DNA from 3 places in the Dietzia sp. 179-F 9C3 NHS genome. Region 1 is predicted to be linked to each of the others. Evidence: predicted binding sites of a transcription regulator. Region 1 holds the regulator's gene; each other region holds the start of a gene.
The links. The regulator LexA, encoded in region 1, represses DNA repair genes until DNA is damaged. The targets are predictions, from matches to a motif close to CGAACANNTGTTCG.
Positions count from the first base shown of each region.

Region 1 (6,265 bases):
ACGCTTGAGCACCGACAGCAGCGGGGTCTCGAGGGTCGTGAACCGTCGACCGCAGTGCGAGCACTCCCGGCGCCTGCGGATGGCCTGCCCGTCATCGGCGGACCGCGAGTCGATCACCCGCAGATCCTCGTGGTGACACGTCGGGCAGTACATCCCCACACCGCCCTTCTTCGACCGGGTCCGCGCGCACCCTCCCGGGAGCACGGGACCTGGCGCGGGGGCGGCGGTCGGCCACCCCACGACCATTCTAGGAGGCCCGGACACCGATCACGCGTAGGCGGGGCCGCCGATGAACGCCAGCGCGAGCACCATGAGCAGTCCCACGATCACACCGCAGGCGACGAGGACCCACGCGGGGACGTCGTCCACGACCGCGGCGGGCGCCACCCGCGACGGTCGGCACGCCCGCACCCCGGCCCCCGCCGACGACCGCGATCCGGCGGGTCGGGTCCGGGCAGCCGGTCGCGCACCCGACACGGTCGGTGCGGCGCCCAGCACCCGCACCGAAGACGCCGGACGGTTTGCGGTACGCGCACTCGCGGCGGCGGGGATTCGGGGGGCCGCGAGGCGGCGATCCACCCGGTGATCTGCGGCGCAGACCCCGGTCCAGCGCACGGGAGAGACTGACGGAGGCAGTTCCAGGACGGTCATGACGGCTCCCTACTCGATATGTTGTACGAACACTGTTCGCACACTCATGGCACATCTGTTCGATTTCGAACTCGTCTAGAGTTGTAGCACGCGGGTCCGACAGAGTCATCCCGCGGAGCGCAACTTTCTCGAACAGGTGTGTGGCGCACCCGACCGTCACGCGCTAGGGTAGAAGTCGATTCGCCGTCGAACACGCATTCGCTGAAGGGACTGCCGACATGGCCAAGCCGGACTTCGAGGCACTGACGCCGCGCCAGAAGAGCGTCCTCCTCCACATCCACGACACGGTGCGCAACCGTGGTTACCCGCCGAGCATCCGGGAGATCGGGGACGCCGTGGGTCTCCAGTCGACCTCGTCCGTCGCCCACCAGCTGCGCACTCTCGAGAAGAAGGGCTTCCTCACCCGCGATCCGCACAAGCCCCGGGCGGTCGACGTCCACGGGGTTCCCGGGCAGCGGTCCCGCGGCCGCCGTCCCGCGGCACCGGAGGCGGCCCGGCCCAGCGGCTCCGTCGAGCCCGTGTACGTCCCGGTCCTCGGTCGGATCGCCGCCGGCGGCCCGATCCTCGCCGAGCAGGCCGTGGAGGAGGTCCTCCCGCTCCCCTCGGATCTGGTGGGGTCGGGGGAGCTCTTCATGCTCCGCGTGGTCGGTGAGTCCATGATCGACGCGGCCATCTGCGACGGCGACTACGTGGTGGTACGCCGCCAGAACGTGGCGGACAACGGGGAGATCGTGGCCGCCCTCATCGACGGCGAGGCGACCGTCAAGGTCTTCAAGAAGGACTCGACCGGCGTCTGGCTCCTGCCGCGGAACGAGTCGTTCAGCCCCATCCCGGGCGAGCACGCGACGGTGCTCGGCAAGGTGGTCACGGTGTTCCGCAAGCTCTGACCCGTTTCACCCCGGCGCCGCCGGCACCGTCCGCCGGTCAGTCGGCGCCGTCGTGTGTGGCGCCCTCGGCGAACTCCGACAACTCGCCTGCGATGGAGGCGGGAAGCCGCACCACGATCCGGGTGCCGGACTCGGTGTACTCCTCGTGGACCACCGCACCCTCCGCGTGTACCCGGGAGACGACGTCGCCGCGCTGATACGGCACGACCAGGGCCACCTCGACGTCGCCCTCGGCGATGATCTCCATGATCCGCGTCAGCAATTCGTCGATGCCCTCGCCCGTCACAGCCGAGACGAAGACCGCCTCGGGAAGGGCGTGGTGTAGCTCGGTGAGCACAACGGGATCGGCGGTGTCGATCTTGTTGATCACCACGAGTTCCCGCGGGTGTTCGGCGTTCTGCTCGGCTACCACGTCGTTGACGACCATGCGGACGGCCTCGATCTGCTTGAGGGGGAAGGGGTCGGATCCGTCCACCACGTGGAGCAGCAACTCGGAGTCCACGACTTCCTCGAGTGTGGACCGGAACGCTTCGACTAGCTGGGTGGGTAGGTGCCGCACGAACCCCACTGTGTCGGTGAACACCACCATGCGGCCGTCGGGCAGCTCCGCCCGCCGCGTGGTGGGGTCGAGGGTCGCGAACAGGGCGTTCTGCACCAGGACGCCCGCACCTGTGACCCGGTTGAGCAGGCTGGATTTTCCCGCGTTGGTGTAGCCGGCGATCGCGATCGAGGGCACCGGCGTCGCGCGTCGACGGTGCCGCTTGGTGTCGCGGGCCTGCTTCATGCCCTTGATCTCGCGGCGCAGCCGCGCCATCCGCTCGCGGATGCGCCGCCGGTCGGTTTCGATCTTGGTCTCACCCGGACCGCGCAGGCCCACGCCGCCGTTGCTGCCGGCCCGTCCGCCGGCCTGCCGAGACAGCGCCTCACCCCAGCCGCGCAGCCGGGGCAGCATGTACTCCATCTGGGCCAGGGAGACCTGCGCCTTGCCCTCGCGGCTCGTGGCATGCTGCGCGAAGATGTCCAGGATGAGTGCGGTCCGGTCGATCACCTTGACGTTGACCGCCTTTTCCAGGGCGATGAGCTGGCCGGGGGTCAGCTCACCGTCGCAGATCACGGTGTCCGCGCCCGTCGCCGCGATGACGTCCTTGAGTTCGCTGGTCTTGCCCGAGCCGATGTAGGTGGACGGGTCCGGCTTGTCGCGCCGCTGGATCAGCGCCTCGCACACCTCGGATCCGGCGGTCTCGGCGAGCTGGGCCAGCTCGACCATCGCCGCCTCGGCGCGCGCTGCAGAGCCCTCTGTCCACACTCCCACGAGCACCACGCGTTCGAGTCGCAGCTGGCGGTACTCGGCGTCGATGACGTCCTGGAGCTCGGTGGACAGCCCGGCGACGCGCCGCAGAGAGGACCGTTCCTCGAGCAGGAGCTCACCCGTCGAAGGATCGTCGAGGAATCGGGAGCGGGCGGGGGTCTTGCCGTTGTCTGTAGTCATTCCCCTCGATCTTCTCACAGGTCCGGGACCACGGGTCCCCGACCACCGGTAGAACGTGCCCTCGGCGACCAGTCGCGAAGGTCCGGTGAGCCTGGAGCCGTCGCCGGTGAGAGCCACCTCGACCTCGCCGCCGGGGACGACCACGGTCACCTCCCCCGAGTCCCGGCCGACATCGGCGAGCGCCGCCACCGCCGTGGCGACGATGCCCGTCCCGCAGGACTGCGTCTCCCCCGCCCCCCGCTCGTGGACGCGCATCGAGACACGCCCGGCCTCCAGCGGCGTGGCGACCTCCACATTGACCCCCTCGGGGAAGAAGTCGGTGTCAAACCGGGGCGACTCGTGCACCGGGAGCGCGGCGAGCGCCGCGGCGTCCAGTCCCGGGACGACGCAGGCCAGATGAGGGTTTCCCATATCGACGGCAACGCCGGCGAACGAACGACCCCCGAACTCGGCTGTCGAGACCCCGAGCAGGCCGGGGCGCCCCATGTCGACACGCACGACGGCGTCGTCGCCCGTGTGGGTGAGCACCTCCGCCGGTCGCGGACCCGAGCGCGTACCGACCGGGACCACGCCGGCCGGGGCCCTCCCCGTGGCCACGAGGGCGTGGGCGAACACCCGGACCCCGTTGCCGCACATCTCGGCGATCGAACCGTCCGCGTTGCGGTAGTCCATGAACCAGTCCGCGGGGCCCACGCCGTCGGGCAGCACGTCGAGCACGCCCCGGGCGACGAGCGCACCGCCGGTGGCGATCCGCAGCACACCGTCGGCACCGATCCCCGCCCGCCGGTCACACAGGACGCGCACGAGGTCGGCGTCCAGGTCCACGGCCGCGTCGTCGTCGGGCAGGATCACGAAGTCGTTGAGCGTTCCGTGTCCCTTGAGGAAGGGCAGGCCCGCCCGGTCGACGGCCAGCTGGTCGGTGGTCATGACCTCCGATGGTAACGAAGACACCCGCAGCGTTCCGCGATGCGGAATCGGCAGGTGAAGCGCGGGTCGTCGCGCACTACAGTCAGGAGAGACAACGGTCCCCTATGTCAGGAGAGCATCGATGACCGAGCGCATCACCGTCGGCGGAATCCAGGTGGACGAGGTCCTGTACGAGTTCGTCAACACCGAGGCCCTTCCCGGCACCGGGATCGACCAGGACGCCTTCTGGGCCGGCACAGCGGAGATCTTCGCCGATCTCGCCCCCCGCAACCGGGAGCTGCTCGCCAAGCGCGACAGCCTGCAGCAGCAGATCGACGAGTGGCACCGCGCCAACCCCGGCCCGGTGGACGCCGCCGCGTACAAGGAGTTCCTCACCGGGATCGGCTACCTGCTCCCGCAGCCCGAGGGCGTCACCGCCACCACCGAGAACGTCGACGACGAGATCGCGGTCATTGCCGGCCCGCAGCTCGTGGTGCCGATCCTCAACGCGCGGTTCGCCCTCAACGCCGCCAACGCCCGCTGGGGCTCGCTGTACGACGCGCTCTACGGGACGGACGCCATCAGCGAGGAGGGTGGCGCCGCGAAGGGCGACTCGTACAACAAGGTGCGCGGCGACAAGGTGATCGCCTGGGCCCGTGAGTTCCTCGACGAGGCCGCGCCGCTCGAGTCGGCCTCGCACGCGGACGCCACCGGCTACGCGGTGGTCGACGGCGCGCTGCAGGTGACCCTGGGCCGTGGGGAGACCGTCGGGCTCAAGGACCCGGCCCAGCTCGTCGGCCTGCTCGGTGACGCCGCCGCACCGACCAACGTCCTGCTCCGTAACAACGGCCTGCACATCGACATCCAGATCGACCCCGACTCCCCCATCGGCTCTACCGATGCCGCGGGCGTCAAGGACGTGGTGCTCGAGTCCGCGGTCACCACGATCATGGACTTCGAGGACTCCGTCGCGGCGGTCGACGCCCGCGACAAGGTCCTCGGCTACCACAACTGGCTCGGCCTCAACCGGGGTGACCTCACCGAGGAGCTGTCCAAGGGCGGCAAGACCATCACCCGCGCGCTCAACGACGACCGGGTCTTCACCGCCCCCGACGGCTCCGGCGAGGTGCGCCTGCACGGCCGCTCGCTGCTGTTCGTCCGCAACGTGGGTCACCTCATGACGAACCCCGCCGTGCTCGACGCCGAAGGCGAGGAGCTACCCGAGGGCATCCTCGACGGGATCGTCACCTCTCTGTGTGCGCTGCAGGGCATGGCCGAGGAGAACGAGCGCCGTAACAGCCGCACGGGCTCGATCTACATCGTCAAGCCCAAGCAGCACGGCCCGGAGGAGGTGGCCTTCACCACCGAGCTGTTCGGTCGCGTGGAGAAGCTCCTCGGACTGCCGACCAACACGCTTAAGATGGGCATCATGGACGAGGAGCGGCGCACCACCGTCAACCTCGCCGCATGCATCGCGGAGGCCCGCGAGCGCGTCGTCTTTATCAACACCGGTTTCCTCGACCGCACCGGCGACGAGATCCACACCTCCATGGAGGCCGGGCCCATGATCCGCAAGGCGGACATGAAGTCCGCGCAGTGGATGACCTCGTATGAGGACTGGAACGTGGACACCGGCCTGGCCCTGGGCCTGCGCGGCCGCGCCCAGATCGGCAAGGGCATGTGGGCCAAGACCGAGCTCATGGCCGACATGCTCGCCGAGAAGATCGGCCAGCCCCGCGCGGGCGCCAACACCGCGTGGGTGCCCTCCCCGACGGGAGCGACCCTGCACGCCACCCACTACCACCGGGTGGACGTGGCCGCGCGACAGGAGGAGCTGCTCGCCGCTGGCCCCCGCGCGACGGTCGACGAGATCCTCACCATCCCGCTCGCCCCGGCCAACATGGTCTCGGGCTGGACAGAGGAGGAGAAGAAGGAGGAGGTCGACAACTCCTGCCAGACGATCCTCGGCTACGTGGTGCGCTGGGTCGAGCAGGGCGTCGGCTGTTCCAAGGTGCCGGACATCCACGACGTGGACCTCATGGAGGACCGGGCCACCCTGCGGATCTCCTCGCAGATGCTGGCAAACTGGATCCGCCACGGCGTCGTCACCGAGGAGTTCGTCGAGGACTCGCTCACCCGGATGGCCGCGATCGTCGACGAGCAGAACGCCGGCGACTCGCTCTACATCAATATGGCGCCGAGCGTCACCGAGTCGATCGCGTGGCAGGCCGCCCGTGAGCTCGTGCTCGAGGGCACCACGCAGCCGGCCGGCTACACCGAGCCGATCCTGCACCGCCGCCGCCGGGAGTTCAAGCAGGCCCACGGCCTCTGA
Region 1 covers NZ_JBIQES010000002.1:238,832-245,096, forward strand. Annotated here, with positions in the region: gene nrdR (transcriptional regulator NrdR) at 1-153, opposite strand, end outside; gene lexA (transcriptional repressor LexA) at 870-1,538, shown strand; gene hflX (GTPase HflX) at 1,576-3,027, opposite strand; partial or broken gene dapF (diaminopimelate epimerase) at 3,091-3,954, opposite strand; gene ACH0BZ_RS03475 (malate synthase G) at 4,076-6,265, shown strand.

Region 2 (6,265 bases), on a different contig from region 1:
CAGTGGCTGTGGCGTCGGTACGTGCCGGCCCGTGCCCGAGCGCACAACCTCAGCCGGGCATCATCCGAGTGGTCTCCGGGCTGGTGTTGTGCAATCGGTGGGGGCGGATGCTGTGCATTCGGTGGATCAGACGCGCTCGAATACCGCCGCCAGGCCCTGGCCACCGCCGATGCACATGGTCTCCAGGCCCCACTGCGCGTCCCGGTGGACCATCTCGCGGGAGAGGGTCGCGAGCATCCGGGCACCGGTCGCGCCGACGGGATGGCCGAGAGAGATGCCGGAACCGTGCGGGTTGAGGTGCTCGGAAGCCGGATCGATGTCCCATTCACGCATAACGGCCAGAGCCTGCGCGGCGAACGCCTCGTTGAGTTCGATGACGTCCATGTCGGCCAGCGTGAGACCCAGCCGGTCGAGTGCCTTGGCGGTCGCTGGGACCGGACCGATGCCCATGGTCTCCGGGGCGACGCCCGCGACGGCCCAGGAGGCCAGACGCACGATCGGGGTCAGGCTGAGAGTTGCCGCCCTGTCGGCGGTGGTCACCACGCACATCGCGGCGCCGTCGTTCTGACCGGAGGCGTTGCCGGCGGTGACGGTGGCCCCGGAGTCCGCACGTCCCATGATCGGGCGCAGCTCAGCAAGCGCCTCCACGCTGGAGTCCGCACGCGGGTGCTCGTCGGTGTCTACGACCAGGTCGTCACCCTTGCGCTGCGGGATGGTGACCGGGACGATCTCCTCGCCGAACGCGCCGGAACGCTGTGCGGCGACCGCCCGTTGGTGTGACTGGACGGCCAGACGGTCCTGCTCCTCGCGGCCGATCCCGTACTCGCGCCGGAGGTTCTCGGCGGTCTCGATCATCCCGCCGTCGATGACGTGGGACAGCCCGCCGACGGTCGTGCGGGCCCGGCCCAGGCGATCGACCAGCGAAATGCCGTCGCCCTTGATCCCCCACCGCGGGGACGGGCTGGCGTAGAACTCCACCTGGCTCATGGACTCCACGCCACCTGCCACCACGAGATCCATGCCGCCGGAGGCCACCTGGAGCGCGCCCGTGATGATCGCCTGGAGGCCGGAACCGCAGCGACGGTCGAGCTGCATGCCCGGCACGTCGATCCCCAGCGGGGAGTCGAGCGCGGCGATGCGCCCGATCGCCGGCCCCTCGCCGCTCGGTGACCCCTGGCCCAGGATGACGTCGTCGACGTCGGCGCCGGTCAGGCCGGTGCGCTCGATGAGAGCGGTGAGCAGACCGGTCGCGAGGGTGTTCGCGTCGAGGTCGCGGAACACCCCTCCGAATCGTCCGACGGGGGTGCGTAGGGGTTGGCAGATGACGACATCACGCATGGGTGCTCCTCGGCACGGGGTCAGCGGTTGACGATGGCGAGATCGGCCGACAGCGCGCGCGCCGTGGCCAGCAGCTCGGGTATGAGCTCCTCGTGGAGTTGCTCGGGTGAGTATCTGGCGGCATGAGTGGAAACGTTGAGCGCGGCCCGGACCGCGCCGCTGCGGTCGTGGACCGGCGCCGCGACCGATCGGAGGCCGGGTTCGAGCTCCTGGTCGACCACGCACCAGCCCTGTTCGGCCACCCGCGACAGTTCGGCGCGCAGCGCACCCTGGTCGGCGAGCCCGTGGGGGGTCAGTGCCCGCAGATCCGTCGCGTCGAGGTAGGCGTCGAGATCGTCGGCGGGAAGGGCGGCGAGCAGAACCCGCCCCATCGACGTCGCGTACGCGGGGAACCGGGTCCCGATGGTGATGCCGATGGTCATGATGCGGCGGACCTGAACGCGACCGACGTAGACGATGTCGGCGCCGTCGAGCACCGCGACCGACGACGACTCGCCCAGACGGGAACTGAGCTTCTCCAGATGCGGCTGGGCGAGGTCGGTCAGGGGGAGGGCGGACAGGTAGCTGTAGCCGAGGTCGAGAACCCGGGGGGTCAACCAGAAGACGGAATCGGCGGTGTCGACGTAACCCAGCTCGACGAGCGTGTGCAGGAATCGGCGGGCGGTCGCCCGGGTCAGCCCGGTGTTGCGCGCGACGTCACTGAGGCTCTGTCGGGGCCGGCGGGCGTCGAACGCGCGGATCACCGACAGCCCGCGGGCGAGGGACTGGACGAAGTCGGGGGAGGCAGAGCGGTCGGATTCGACGGTGGCTTCCGCGGAGGTGCTCACGCCGTCGTCGCCTGTCACTCCGACTCCTTCTGTCCGGCGGCGGTCAGATGGGCTCGCAGCTGCTCGGTGACGCGCTCGGGGATCTCGACGGTGGGGACGTGCGCGGCGGGGGAGAGGGTGACGAACTCCGAGCCCGGCACGCCGTCGGCGATCTCCTCGAGCACCTCGGGCGGGGTCGAGGGGTCCTCGTCACCGGCGAGGACGAGGGTGGGGCACGTGATGCGGCCGAGATCGGCGCGGTTGTCCCAGCCGGACAGGGCGTCGCAGGCTGCCGCGTACCCCTCGGCCGGGGTGGCGAGGACCATCTCGCGCAGACGGGTCACCAGTTCGGGGTCGGCCTGCGCGCGCGCGGATGTGATCCACCGGGCGATGACGGCGTCGGCCACAGCGGCGGTGCCGCCCTCGCGAACCGCGGTGGCCCGCTCGACCCATCCTGCCGGCTCGCCGAACCTGGCCGCCGTGCACAGCAGGGCCGTCGACCGCACCCGCGGGGCCTCGTGGACGGCGAGCCACTGTGCCACCGCGCCGCCCAGGGAGAGGCCGACGACGTGGAATCGGTCAATTGAGAGCGAGTCGAGGAGGGCAGTGACGTCGCCGGCGAGATCGGCAATGGTGCACGGCCCGGGGACGACCTCCGAGCCACCATGGCCGCGGTGGTCGATCGCCACCACGGTGTGGTCACCCGCCAGGTCGCGGACTTGCGCGTCCCACATGGAGCGGTCGGAACCGAGCGATCCGAGCAGGACCACGACGGGGGTGTCCGCGGAGCGGGGTCCGCTTACCGCGTGGGACAGGGTGGCGGGCATTGACTCGTCCTTTCCTCGATCGGCGTTCGTGGGTGGTTCGAAACCGTGCCCGGGAGCCCGGGCGGGCTCGATCCGGGCCCTCATGTGTTCCACGATACGCCGCGCTGGTGCGAAAGGCGAACAGTTGTACAAGATGCGAACACACGCTATCGTATGTGACATGACCAACAAGATCTATTCCTCGGCCGCCGAGGCAGTCGCGGACATCCCGGACGGCGCGTCCCTGGCCGTGGGCGGGTTCGGTCTGGTCGGCATCCCCGCCGTCCTCATCGACGCCCTCCTCGTGCAGGGCGCCACGGACTTGAGCACCGTGAGCAACAACTGCGGCACAGACGGCTTCGGCCTCGGCAAGCTGCTCGAGGCGCACCGCATCACGCGGACCACCGCCTCCTACGTGGGCGCCAACAAGGAGTTCGCCCGCCAGTACCTCTCCGGCGAGCTCGAGGTGGAACTCACCCCACAGGGCACGCTCGCCGAGCGCATGCGCGCCGGCGGCGCCGGCATCCCCGCCTTCTATACGCCGGCCGGCGTCGGCACGATGGTCGCCGAGGGGGGCCTGCCGCTCCGGTATGACGGCGAGGGTGGCGTCGCCAAGGCCTCCGAGCCCAAGGAGGTCCGGGTGTTCGACGGCGAGCAGTACGTCCTCGAACGCTCGATCGTCACCGACTTCGCCCTGGTCCACGCCCACAAGGCGGACACCGCCGGCAACCTTCAGTTCCGCGGCACGGCCCGGAACTTCAACCCCGACGTGGCCATGGCCGGGCGCATCACGATCGTCCAGGCCGAACAGGTCGTCGAGCCGGGTGGGATCGACCCGGCGGACGTGCACGTCCCCGGCATCTTCGTCCAACGCATCGTCGAGGTCTGCCGCCAGGAGACCGGCGTCGAGATCGAGAAGCTGAGCACCACCGGGGAGGAGCGGTCATGAGTTGGACCCACGAGCAGATGGCGGCCCGCATCGCCGCCGACTTCACCGACGGCCAGTACGTCAACCTCGGCATCGGCATGCCGACCCTCATCCCGGACCACGTCCCGGCCGGCGTCGAGGTGACGCTGCACTCGGAGAACGGCATACTCGGCGTGGGCCCGTACCCGACGCGCGAGCAACTCGACCCCGAGATGATCAACGCCGGCAAGGAGACCATCACCGCGGCGGCGGGGGCGGCGTTCTTCTCCTCGTCGGAGTCGTTCGCCATGATCCGCGGCGGCCACGTCGACGTGGCTGTGCTCGGCGCCATGCAGGTCTCGCAGCACGGCGACCTGAGCAACTGGATGATCCCGGGCGCCATGGTCAAGGGCATGGGCGGCGCGATGGACCTCGTCCACGGCGCCGGCCGCGTCATCGTGATGATGGACCACGTCACCCGCAAGGGTGAGCTCAAGCTCCTGCAGGAGAACACGCTGCCGTACACCGGCAAGGCCTGCGTCCAGCGGATCGTCACCGACCTGTGCGTCCTCGACGTCACCGACGAGGGCTTCCGCCTGGTCGAGCTCGCCCCGGACGTGACGCTCGAGGAGGTCCGCGCCAAGACCGGCGCCGAGGTCCACGCCGACTGACCGCCCCGCTCCCCAGGTGAACAGGGGGTGGCCGGTGCTCCGCGGGCCCGCGCGACGGGGTCGTCCCTCACTAGGGTGGGGGCCGACCCCGTCGTCGTATGAGGAAGGCCCCCACACATGACCTCGACCGCCCCGGTCACCGTCACCGTCACCGGCGCCGCCGGCCAGATCGCGTACTCGCTGCTGTTCCGGCTCGCCGCGGGCGAGGTCTACGGCGCGGACACCCCGATCCGCCTGCGCCTGCTCGAGATCCCGTCCGCGGTCGGCGCGGCGGAGGGCGTGGCCATGGAACTCGACGACTGCGCGTTCTCCACGCTCGCGTCGATCGACATCACGGACGAGCCGAACGCCGGCTTCGAGGGCGCCAACGCGGCCTTCCTCGTGGGCGCCAAGCCGCGCGGCAAGGGCATGGAGCGCGCGGACCTGCTCACCGCCAACGGCGCGATCTTCCGCGACCAGGGCAAGGCGATCAACGACCACGCGGCCGAGGACGTGCGCGTCCTCGTCGTGGGCAATCCCGCCAACACCAACGCCTACATCGCGCACCGCCACGCGCCCGACGTCCCGGCGGGCCGGTTCACCGCACTCATGCGCCTGGACCACAACCGGGCGCTGAGCCAGCTGGCCACCCGCCTCGGCGCGCCGGTCGGCGAGCTCGACGGCGCCGTCGTCTGGGGCAACCACTCGGCCACGCAGTTCCCCGACGTCTCCTACCTCACCCGCCGGGGCGAGCCCGTCACCGCCGGGATCGGCGAGACGTGGCTCACCGACACCTTCATCCCCAAGGTCGCCAAGCGCGGCGCGGAGATCATCGCGGTGCGCGGCTCCTCCTCCGCGGCGTCGGCCGCGGGCGCGTCGATCGACCACATGCGCGACTGGGTGCAGGGCACGCCCGGCGACTCGTGGACCACCGTCGCCCTGCCGTCCGGCGGGCAGTACGGGACGGTCGAGGGCGTGGTCACCGGCCTGCCGTGCCGCAGCCGCGGCGCCGAGTGGGAGGTCGTCGAGGGCCTGGAGATCTCGGACTTCCAGCGCGCGCGGATCGACGCCTCGGTCGCCGAGCTCGTCGAGGAGCGCGACGCCGTGCAGGGGCTCGGGCTGGTCTGAGGCCTCCCCGCGGCATTGCCTAGGATGGCCTGGTGACGACTCCAGCGACTCCCGGCCCCGGTACCTCTCGTGCGGACTCCCTGCCCGCCTCGTGGAATCCCGGCGAGGTAGAGGCGGAGCTGTATCAGCGCTGGGTGGACGCGGGCTACTTCGAGGCCGACGCGACCAGCGACAAGCCGCCGTACTCGATCGTCCTGCCGCCCCCCAACGTCACGGGCAGCCTGCACATGGGCCACGCGCTGGACCACACGCTCATGGACGTCCTGAGCCGCCGCAAGCGGATGCAGGGCTTCGAGGTGCTGTGGCTGCCGGGCATGGACCACGCCGGCATCGCCACGCAGACGCTCGTGGACAGGCAACTGCGCGAGCAGGGGATCGACCGCCACGAGATCGGCCGCGAGGCATTCGTGGAGAAGGTCTGGGAGTGGAAGGCCGAGTCGGGCGGCACGATCGGCGAGCAGATGCGCCGACTCGGCGACGGCGTGGACTGGTCGCGCGAGCGGTTCACCTTGGACGAGGGCCTGAGCCGCGCGGTGCAGACCATCTTCAAGGAACTCTACGACGCGGGCCTGATCTACCGCGCGGAGCGGTTGGTCAACTGGTCGCCGGTGCTGCAGACGGCGATCTCGG
Region 2 covers NZ_JBIQES010000005.1:41,097-47,361, forward strand. Annotated here, with positions in the region: gene ACH0BZ_RS07670 (acetyl-CoA C-acetyltransferase) at 127-1,338, opposite strand; gene ACH0BZ_RS07675 (IclR family transcriptional regulator) at 1,359-2,165, opposite strand; gene pcaD (3-oxoadipate enol-lactonase) at 2,180-2,971, opposite strand; gene ACH0BZ_RS07685 (CoA transferase subunit A) at 3,132-3,899, shown strand; gene ACH0BZ_RS07690 (3-oxoacid CoA-transferase subunit B) at 3,896-4,528, shown strand; gene ACH0BZ_RS07695 (malate dehydrogenase) at 4,646-5,635, shown strand; gene ACH0BZ_RS07700 (valine--tRNA ligase) at 5,668-6,265, shown strand, end outside.
Region 2: the regulator LexA is predicted to act here: its motif matches at 3,089-3,102, upstream of ACH0BZ_RS07685 (CoA transferase subunit A).

Region 3 (6,265 bases), on a different contig from region 1:
ACTGGGCATAACCATCTTTTAATGCTCCGGCCAGGGTGTCGCGCTGCCGACACCCTGCCGACACGGCGCGGGCCCCGCCGGAAACTTCTCCGGCGGGGCCCGCGGTGGTGGGTGGTGAGCCGTCAGCTCACTTCGGTGGCATCCGGATGCCGCCGTCGACACGCACGGTCTGGGCGTTCATGTAGGGGTTGGTGAGCAGCTCCATGACCATGGAGGCGAGCTCGTCGCCCTCGCCGAGACGCTTGGGGAACAGGACGGACTCGCCGAGCTTGGCCTTGAACGCCTCCGACTCCGGGCCCTCGCCGTAGATCGGGGTGTCGATGAGGCCGGGCGCGACGGTGTTGAGACGGATGCCGGCCGCCGCGAGGTCGCGGGCCACGGGCAGCGTGATACCCACGATGCCGCCCTTCGACGCCGAGTAGGCGGCCTGGCCGATCTGGCCGTCGAACGCCGCCACCGACGCGAGGTTGACGATCGCGCCCTTGTTGCCGTCGGTGTCGCCCTCGCCACGGCTCATCGCCGTGGCGGCCAGGCGCAGCATGTCGAAGGAGCCGATGAGGTTGATCTCGATGACCTTGCGGAACGCGTTGATGTCGAACGCGGACGAGAACTCGCCGTCGCGCCCGATCGTGCGCTGCGCGTGGCCGATACCGGCCGAGTTGACGAGGTAGCGCAGCGGTCCGAGCTCGAGGGCCTTCTCGACGGCGGCCTGGTTCTGCTCGGTCTGGGTGACGTCCACGGTGACGAACACGCCGCCGACCTCGTTCGCCAGGGCCTCGCCCTTCTCGGCGTTGAGGTCCGCGACGACGACCTTGGCTCCCGCGGCGGCGAGCCGGCGGACGACGGCGGCGCCGATACCCGACGCCCCGCCCGTGACGATGGCACTTGCTCCGTTGATCTCCATGGGTCAAACGGTAACAAGTACGACCGGCCGGAGCGGCGGAGACCGGGGTTATCCCCGCCCGCCCTGACCTGCCGATCGGTCAGAACGGCGGAGGGTCCTCGGTGTCGGGGTGGAGGTGCTGGTGGTCCTCGGCGCGGAGGCGTCGGCGTTGCTCGGCGCGCCGGTCGCGGCGGTGCGGGCGCCGGCGGCGCGTGCGCGCGCTGCCGGTCTCGCCCTCCTCCGCTGCGCGGCGTTGGCGGGCGCTGGTCTCGGGGTCCCGGGGCGCTGCGAGGTGGGCCAGGGGACCGGTGGGCTCGACGGTGATGGCGACACCGGGGTCGGGGTCGGGATGGTTGGGGCCGTGGGCCCAGGTATAGCTGCCGTCGGGATTGCGCCAGTAGACCCAGATGCCCTCGGTCTTGAGGTTGTGGTCGTGCCTGCACAACCCGCCGAGGTCGTCGCTGGTGGTGCGCCCACCCGCCGCGGGGTCGTCGTGGTCGAACGGGATGATGTGGTCGAGGTCGGTGTGCGTGGCCTCCGCCTGGCAGCCGGGGAAGACACAGGTGCCGTCGCGGCCCTGGCAGAAGTGGCGCAGCGCGTCGGAGGGGCTGTAGCGGCTGGCTGCGGCGCTCGCGCGGTCGGCCAGGTCGGCGAGGTCGCTCACCCGGGGCTCCGCGGTGTGCAGCAGACGGGCCAGGGTGTGATTGGTGACGGGGCCGTAGCCGGCCAGATCGGTGGTGCCCTCGTGGTGATAGAGGTGCAGCAGGACGCGGCGGACGGCGGGCTGGGCGTCCGGGTCGCCTGGCAGGTTTCCGTCGGGATCGGGCAGGCTGGTCCAGCCACGGGACAGGGCCAGCAGGCCGGCGGCGCGGAGTTCGCCGATGCTGCGGGGGTCGTCGGGGTCGGCGGTGCGGGCCAGGGCGTTGACCCGGTCCATGATCTCGGCCCCCGTGTCGGCAGTGACCAGGGCGGAGATCTCGGTCAGATCGTCGCCCACCGGGGTCAGGGTGACGTCCTGGCCGCGGGCGGCGGTCTTGGCGCGGGCGGCGGCGCCGACGGGGTCGGTGCGCAGGATGGCCTTGGTGACCATCTTGCGCAGGGGGCCGATACAGGGCGGGTGGGTGCGTCGGCGGGTGGGGGCCAGTTGTCCGGCGATGAGGGCGTCGAGGGCGGGCATGTACTCGTCGGCAACCGTGCGGGTCTCCTCGGCGATGGTGTGGGCGGCGTACAGGCCGATCCATCCGGCCGTGAGGAGGGCGAGGCAGCGCGGAAGTCGTTCGGTGAAGTCCACGGCGGTGTCGATCAGGCGGGAGGCGGCACGTCGGGACAGGGCCATGGCGGTGCGGAGGGTTGCGGCGGCGATGTCGTGGGGGTCGCGCCCGTCGGGCCGGCCGTCGGGCATCTCGCCGGGGCCGGTGTCGCCGGCCTCGCGCAGGCAGTCGTAGGCGTACGTCACGGAGCGGGCCTCGGCGGCGTTGATGTGCCGCTGGGCGAGGTAGCCGCGTTGCTGTGTCGGTCCCCAACGGTCGTAGGCCTCGGGGACCAACACGGGTAGCCCGGAGGTGTCGAGGTAGACGAACCCTTCGGGGGCGGAGGCCGTTCCGTCGGCGGCGGGGGTGGTGAAGGTCTGTGCGGTGGTCATGACTCGATCGTATGTTCGAGGTCGGACAGCGAACTCGTGTTGCCGGTGGCGCACCTCGTCGTCGTCACCGAACCGGCGATGACCTGCGGTGCCCTGAACCCCCCGTCCTGGGCGCCCCCGGGTCACCGGGGTGGCTCCCGCCGCGGGCGGGCGGCCGGCCCGGCCGCCCACCGTCACTGGTGAACGCGCCCTGACCTGCGGTGCCCTGAAGCCCCCGTCCAGGGCACGGCCGGTGGCGGTGTACCGGGCCCCGGCGGGAATGTCCGACCCGACGGATAGGTTGGTTCCGTCGAAGCGTCCCGAGAAAGGAACCCGCACAGCCATGAGCCCCGCCGCCGAGACCAGGGAGTTCCAGGCCGAGACCCGCCAGTTGCTGGATCTGATGATCCACTCGGTGTACTCGAATCCGGACACGTTCCTCCGTGAGGTCGTCTCGAACTCCTCGGACGCCCTCGACAAGCTCCGGTTGGCCGCCCTCCAGGACGCGAGCCTCGGGGTGGACACCACCGACCTGCACATCCAGCTCGAGCCGGACGCGGCGGCGCGGACGCTGACGATTCGCGACAACGGCATCGGCATGTCCCGCGACGAGGTCGTGGACCTCATCGGCACGCTCGCCAAGTCGGGCACGGCGCAGGCGCGGGAGGCCCTGGCGGCGGCGCGCGCGGCGCAGGAGTCCGGCGAGTTGAGCGAGCAGGCCACGGCCGATCTCATCGGGCAGTTCGGTATCGGCTTCTACTCGACGTTCATGGTGGCGGACACGGTCACGCTCGTCACGCGCAAGGCCGGTGAGGCCACGGGCACCCGCTGGGAGTCCGGCGGCGAGGGCACGTACACCATCGAGGAGGCCGTCGACGCGCCGCAGGGAACCGCCGTCACGCTCGCGCTCAAGCCGGCCGGCGGCGACGCGGCGCTGCCGGACTACACCGCCGAGCACACGCTGCGCCGGGTCGTGCGGACGTACTCGGACTTCATCGCCTGGCCCATCCGCATGGAGGTCGAGCGCCCCGCGCCGGAGGCCGGGGTCCGGGACCCGGGTGACGACGACGAGGGCAACGATCCCCAGGCGGAGGACACCGTGACGGAGACCGTCACGCTCAACTCCCAGAAGGCGCTGTGGACCAAGCCGCGCTCCGAGGTGACCGCCGAGGAGTACGCCGAGTTCTACCGCCACGTGTCACACGCGTGGGACGAGCCGCTCGAGACCATCACGCTCAAGGCGGAGGGCACGTTCGAGTACCAGGCGCTGCTCTTCCTGCCGAGCCAGGTGCCGTTTGACCTGTTCTCGCCCGACACCAAGCGGGGCGTGCAGCTCTACGTCCGTCGTGTGTTCATCATGGACGACTGCGAGGAGCTGGTCCCGCCGTTCCTGCGCTTCGTCAAGGGGATCGTCGACGCCCAGGATCTCTCGCTCAACGTCTCCCGAGAGATCCTGCAGCAGGACCGTCAGATCCGGGCGATCCGCAAACGCCTGGTGCGCAAGGTCCTGCAGACGATCGAGCAGCTCCGGGCCGACCGTCCGGAGGAGTTCCGCACGTTCTGGGCCAACTTCGGGGCCGTCCTCAAGGAGGGTCTCATCCCGGCGCCCGGCGGCGACGACGCGCGCGACCAGCTGCTCGCCGTGGCCACGTTCGAATCGACGGCCGAGGCCTCGACCACGATCGCCGAGTACGTCGAGCGCATGGCCGAGGGGCAGGAGGAGATCTACTACCTCACCGGGCGGAGTCGGGAGGCGGTGGAGAACTCGCCGCACCTCGAGGCGTTCCGGGCGCGCGGGGTCGAGGTGCTCGTGCTCACCGACCCGGTCGATGAGGTGTGGGTGGACGCCGTGGGCGAGGTCGAGGGCCGGCGCCTGCGGTCCGTGGCCAAGGGCGACGTGGACCTCTCCGGGATTGGTGCGGACGCGGAGGACAAGGCGGACGAGCCGGACGCCGAGGAGTTCACCGACCTGCTCGCGTGGCTGGGCGAGGAGTTGGCGGACCAGGTCAAGCAGGTGCGGCTGTCGCACCGCCTCACCGAGTCGGCCGCCTGCATGGTGGGCGACGAGTTCGACATGACGCCGCAGCTCGAGGCCATGTACCGGGCGTCGGGCATGGAGATGCCCACGAGCAAGCGGATCCTCGAGCTCAACCCTTCGCACCCGCTCGTGCAGCGGCTGCGCGCGCAGCACGCCGAGGACGCGTCCGCCGCCGGACTGGCCGAGTCGGCCAAGCTCCTCGCGGGGGCGGCGGTGCTCGCCGAAGGCGGCGCGCTCGCCGACCCGGCCGCGTTCGCCAAGCTGCTCGTCGACCGGATCTAGAGAAGCGACTCGGCGAGCCGGAGGGTCGGCTCGTCGAACAGGACCAGCGTCGCGTCCTCGACGGAGGTGACGGTGGCGCCCGCGTCGCGGAGGGTGCCCAGGGCGGTGCGGATCGCGTCCTCGACCGGCCACCCGTAGGCTCCCGCGGAGATGAGCGGGAACGCGATCGAGCGGGCGCCGAGCTCGTCGGCCACCGCGAGGCTGTTCCGATAGCAGTCGGCGAGCCGCGCCGCGCCGCCCGGGGTGCGGCCGTGCACCGGCCCCACGGTGTGGATCACCCACCGGGCGGGCAGGTCGCCGGCGGTGGTGGCCACCGCGTGGCCGGTGGGCAGGCCCTCGGGGAGCGGGCCGGCGCGCAGCTCGCGGCAGGCAGCGAGGATCGCGGGGCCGCCGGCGCGGTGGATCGCGCCGTCCACGCCGCCCCCGCCGAGCAGGCTGCTCTTGGCGGCGTTGACGACCGCGTCGGCGGACAGTCGGGTGATGTCGCCGCGGAGAAGGCCGATCCTCATCGGGTGTCCGCGGCCTCGAGGAAGTGGACGTCGGTGCGGGAGGAGTCGAGCCGGTCCGTGAGCCACATGATGGTGGCGACCTCGCCTACCCACGCGACGCTCACGCACCAGCCGGCGAGGATGTCGCTGGGGAAGTGCACACCGAGGTACATGCGGGTGACGCCGATCGCGGGGACGTAGGCGGCCGAGCCGGCGATGACGGGCCAGCGTAGCGGGGTCTTCCACGCGAGGACGCCGGCGCAGGCGGCGAGCGCAGCGCTGGCCATGGCGTGGCCGCTGGGGAAGGAGTAGCTCTTCTCCTGGACGATGTGGGCGAAGAACGTGGGCCGCTCGCGTCGGTACATGATCTTGAGAACGGAATTGATCGTCGTCGACCCCACCAGGGACACGGTGAGCAGCGCCGCCGGGCGGCGACTCCCGCGGACGTAGGCCAGGTAGCCGGCGGCGGCGAGCGCGAAGGCGGGCACCGCCCAGACGCCGCCGAGGTGGGTGACGGCCCGCATGGCGCGGGTCGTGGCGGGCGAGTGCCGCTGCTGCAGCCACTCCATCACCGGCTGGTCGAAGGGCAACTTGGCGCCGTCGGTGATCCGCTCCGCGAGCTCGACGAACCCGATGACCGGGGTCGCGAAGCCGAGAAAGGCGACTCCGAAGACGGGCCAGGTGCTCGCGGGGAGCGGGATCTCGCGGCGATCGATGATGCTGCCGGTGAGGCCGTCGGAGGGATAGAGGCGGCGCAGCAGGCTCAGGCTGCCGGGGAGATCGGGAAGCCTCATGGGTTCAGCCTAGGCGGGGCCGGGGCGCACCGGACTGGTTCGCGGGCACTCCCCGACGATCGTCTGCACCGCCGCCCCGGTGAGCTTAGGCTGGCGTCGGATACTGCCGTGCTGAACCGCGACGGGAAGGCCAGCGATGGGCGAGACCAGAACCGAAGA
Region 3 covers NZ_JBIQES010000003.1:115,256-121,520, forward strand. Annotated here, with positions in the region: gene ACH0BZ_RS05090 (SDR family NAD(P)-dependent oxidoreductase) at 128-904, opposite strand; gene ACH0BZ_RS05095 (DUF222 domain-containing protein) at 984-2,525, opposite strand; gene htpG (molecular chaperone HtpG) at 2,848-4,824, shown strand; gene ACH0BZ_RS05105 (O-acetyl-ADP-ribose deacetylase) at 4,821-5,333, opposite strand; gene ACH0BZ_RS05110 (phosphatase PAP2 family protein) at 5,330-6,106, opposite strand; gene aspA (aspartate ammonia-lyase) at 6,243-6,265, shown strand, end outside.
Region 3: the regulator LexA is predicted to act here: its motif matches at 2,530-2,543, upstream of ACH0BZ_RS05095 (DUF222 domain-containing protein).